One region of the Paenibacillus sp. PsM32 genome, then DNA from elsewhere that is predicted to be linked to it. Evidence: predicted binding sites of a transcription regulator. Region 1 holds the regulator's gene; the other holds the start of a gene.
The links. The regulator LexA, encoded in region 1, represses DNA repair genes until DNA is damaged. The targets are predictions, from matches to a motif close to CGAACATATGTTCG.
Positions count from the first base shown of each region.

Region 2: the regulator LexA is predicted to act here: its motif matches at 1,153-1,166, upstream of addB (helicase-exonuclease AddAB subunit AddB).

Region 1 is NZ_JARUWY010000002.1:191,666-193,878, reverse strand. Features, by position in the region: gene QCD85_RS06735 (hypothetical protein) at 1-113, shown strand, start outside; gene QCD85_RS06730 (hypothetical protein) at 389-859, shown strand; gene lexA (transcriptional repressor LexA) at 977-1,603, opposite strand; gene yneA (cell division suppressor protein YneA) at 1,871-2,213, shown strand, end outside.
Region 2 is NZ_JARUWY010000014.1:11,483-13,695, reverse strand. Features, by position in the region: gene addB (helicase-exonuclease AddAB subunit AddB) at 1-1,011, opposite strand, end outside; gene QCD85_RS20415 (hypothetical protein) at 1,204-1,608, opposite strand; gene QCD85_RS20410 (class I SAM-dependent rRNA methyltransferase) at 1,878-2,213, opposite strand, start outside.

The DNA of each region.
Region 1 (2,213 bases):
ATTTTCTAGCTGAAAAGTTCAATACACTTGAAGCTCAATTGGCTGAAAAAGCAGAAAGTAAAGATTTCAAAGCATTACTTGCCAAACTGATGGATACAAAGCTGTTTGGATAAATGTAGCTTACTATTAAAAAAATATAAGATATTTAGTGATTATTTGGCATTAAAAGGTATCAATTTCCTATTATTAGGTTATGATGAAGAAATCACATAATGAATTAAGAGGAGTGACATTAGAAATCAAATAAAAAAATTAAGAGCATATCAGCAAAAAGTACCGTATTCAGCTTGTACAAAAGGCATCCAATAAGTAGTAGAGGGTTAGATAAAAACGTTGCAATTTGGGTACTCAATATGTTCAGTCATTACAGTTAAAGGAGGTAGCAATTATGAGTTGGATTGAATCTGCGGTAATACGTGCACAGGAAGAGAAAGCAGAGAACGCAAAAGCTTTTTCATATTCTTTAAAAATTCATGAGCATTTTTTAGAATATTGTGAAAATTTATGGATGAAATTTTCTACCATTTTAGAAGAGATCAAAAAACATTTTAAAGAAGATTGCAGTATTCAGAAAGATGAAAATCAACTGATTATTACAATTGCTCTCGTTGTCATTACTATAACTGTAGTTAAAAAAAATGTACGTGAACATTATTATGGAGAAGCTGATCTCAAATACAAATGTTCTCATGATTCTGGAAAACCTAAACTTGCGGTAGAATTATTGTACTTGAATCCAACAGAGCATCCTGTATGGATGTATAAAGTTCTACAAGGCAAAGAAGAGATCGAAGTTGCTTTTAGTGAAGTAGAAGCAGAACATGTAATTAAAACTGCATTGTGGAGATATGTACAATAATTACATTGTTCTGAATCTAAATAAATTAAATTATTCTCATATAAATAAGAAAAAAACCGCTACTTTCTAGTAGCGGTCTTTTTCTATCTTCTATGAACTGCAACGTACAGTAGTGATTTAGTGCAAGTTACGGAACAATCCTACAACTTTACCCAAAATCGTAACATGTGTCAGACGAAGTGGCTGATACATTGGATTTTCTGGTTGTAGACGAATATGATCTTTTTCTTTATAGAACGTTTTGACAGTTGCTTCGTCGTCTTCTGTCATGGCTACAACAATATCGCCATTATCAGCGGTCTGTTGTTGACGTACAATTACGTAGTCACCATTATAGATTCCTGCTTCAATCATACTGTCTCCAACTACAGAAAGCATAAATACTTGTCCTTCACCTGTAAAATTCTGTGGTAGAGGGAAGTAATCTTCAATATGTTCTGTAGCTGTAATCGGAACACCGGCGGTTACTTTTCCAATAATAGGAACACGAGATACCGTTTGAGCGAAAAGAATATTACTTTCAGACTCTTCTTGACCTAACAACTCGATGGCACGAGGTTTGGTCGGGTCGCGTCGAATCAGTCCTTTTTTCTCCAAACGATCCAGATGACCATGTACAGTAGAACTAGAAGCAAGACCTACAGCTTCACCAATTTCACGTACAGATGGCGGGTAACCTTTAAGTTTGACTTCATTTCGGATAAATTCCAAAATGGCCTGTTGGCGACTTGAAACTTTTGACATACCTTATCAACCCCAATGCTAGTAACGTTTGGCAAAATTATAACATAGAACTACCGTTCGTACAAACATAAGTTCTAAAATTTGTATATTTATTTTGTTATTCATTACTTTTTGTAGTCTATTCATCGTATAAGAGGCATAATCTATAGTCTAAAAGGTGCAATAAAAAACACGAACGAAGGTTCGTAAAAAACTATTGAGTAAAACATATGTTCGTGTTATAGTGAATTTAAGAAAACAAGAACAAATGTTTGGAGCGTGATGACAATGTTAAAATATACTACATATCGTAGCATCCACAATCAATCTGAAGATGGTGAACAACAGATTGATACATCTGGATCAGATATACATCATACATCAACAAGTTATTCGGAGAAACAATCACAGCAAGCAACTATTCATGCCACACGAGCGGACAAAGATGTAGTGGTGGATGAGTGGACATATTTGCCGAATGTGCAAAAGATACGTAAGCCAGCTCAACCTAAAGGCAAAAAAACATTACGTCAAAAAACGCTACATCTTATTCAAAGCACAGCCCAAAAAGTGAAGTGGAAATCCGGCGGACGTTTAATGGTATGTTTTGTGTTTGCAGGTGTATTATTAT
Region 2 (2,213 bases), on a different contig from region 1:
ACTTTCTACTTCTGAACGACGATCAGGTGCAGCATACGTATAAATATCCTGACGTTCACCAGCTTGCTTGATATAAGGGGCTTGTTGCCAGCGATGAGAAGAACGATACGCATTTTCTAAATGAGCTAACTGCGGACTAGATTGAAACCGAACTGGAATATCCGTAGGATTCTCTGAAAGATTCTCAACATCTATCGTAAAAGACTCATCAATAGCGTTAGCATACTGCTTTAATTTGATATAGGTAGTAGCTGTTTGGTGAAAAAGCTCCAATTCATGAGGAGGTTCACCATCATAAGGACGATCTAATGTTAAAGCAATCGTCACTGAATTGGCTTTTTGCAATAATGCTGCAATCACACCATATTCTTGTGGGGTAAAGCTATGAAATCCATCGATCCAAATATCAATATTATGAAGCACCTGTGATTCTGGAATCGCTAAAGCAAGATCAGTTAGTGTATTTTCTCCATCGACATATAATCCTTGCAAATCCTGTTCAAAGTCTTGATAAATCCGTTGTAAATCATGCAATTTATCAATTAATAAAGGAGAACGAGCTGAAGTCGACAACCGTTCACTATATTCATTTAACTGCTCTAATGTAATCGTATGACGCTTAAACTCGTTATATAATTCGCTTAATTTACCGATAAATCCGAACTGATCACTAGACGTACCAAACATCCGTAATTGCGATTGGTGTCGCTGAATGAGTCGATAAAGAAGCATTTTTTTACCTTCTTCACCAATCGGTGTTTTGGCACTTCCTCCAACATCTTGTAGCACCCAATTCGCTAGACGGCGAAAACCATACGTTTGTACACGTACATTTCCTTTGGATTGATGAGAACGAACAAGTGCATATTGGGCTTGAAAAGAACCCTGTTCAGGAACCAGTAGCAATATAGGCGGTCCATCAGGTTGTTGTGTAATTTGATCAATAATTCGCTTAGTAATTGTGGTCGTTTTGCCACTTCCAGAGCGACCTAATAAAAAATGCAATGGCATATGAGTTCACCCTTATTTATTATAGTATAGTCTTCACGATGCATAAAAATTGTTCTATTAGAGCGGTGCAATCGATGTTGACGTCGCAAAAACTCCTTTTTGTAGAACGCCGCACCTGGAAACTGCTAACCCGATAAGTAGCGAATATGTGTTCTATTTTATTATAAAAAAAGAATAGCCATCTGACAATGACTATTCGGCGTTGCTCTTGTTCGGATGTAGTTCTAACTCATAACGCTGACAGGCAATTTCAAACACATCATCATACGTAAACAGTATAAAATGACGCAGTTCCTTTAGCTCTTGCTTCTGCTGCGCTCGTTCCAAAAGTGGAGACTGACGATATTCCAACCAGTTCGACTTAATGTCCGATTGCCCTGGCGGTAGCTGATCACTATACAAATCGAGTTCTACCATATTAAAGTAGAACACCCCTTCAAAGCGAAGCGTGTACATGACAAAATCGTCTGACTCGCTTTTACTTGCTAGCGCACCATTAAACTCACCTGCTAACGTCATTCTGCGACCCAGCCCATAGTAAAGCTTATCCACATAGATCGCATCACGTCCATACAGATAACCGAGTGGCGTGATCACCGCTTCAATTTCACTTTTTTGCTCTGACAATGCAATTCCTCTTTCATGATCGATTTTATATTTATACATGATTTTTGTGAATGTGGATGTTGTACTTAAAATAAATGATTAATTATATATTTCAAAGCATATACAGTCTACTGTTTATTGTACTACAGAGACCCTAGATCAACAGCTAACATGTAAGAGGTAGCTTTAACATTCCAGAATCACGAATAGATTATTCAAGTCATCTAGCAATTTTATAAACACTCTATTAAAATTACGATTTAAAACGTTTTACTACGTACTTCAAAGATAGCGAATTTCAAATAATGTCCTTCGTCCACGCCCAAAATTTGCGGGTGATCTTTACCTGCTGCACGCCATTCAATTAGACGTAATACTTTGCCAGCATCTTTAGCTGCATCTTGAATCGTTTCCAAAAACAGATCAGGACGCATATGATAAGAACAACTGGCTGTCACTAGATATCCACCTTCATTGACTAACTTCATGCCATGCAGATTGATATCTTTGTAACCACGAACAGCACCTGCTACAGCACTTTTCGTTTTGGCAAAAGCAGGTGGATCCAAAATAACTACATCCCAAGAACGTCCACC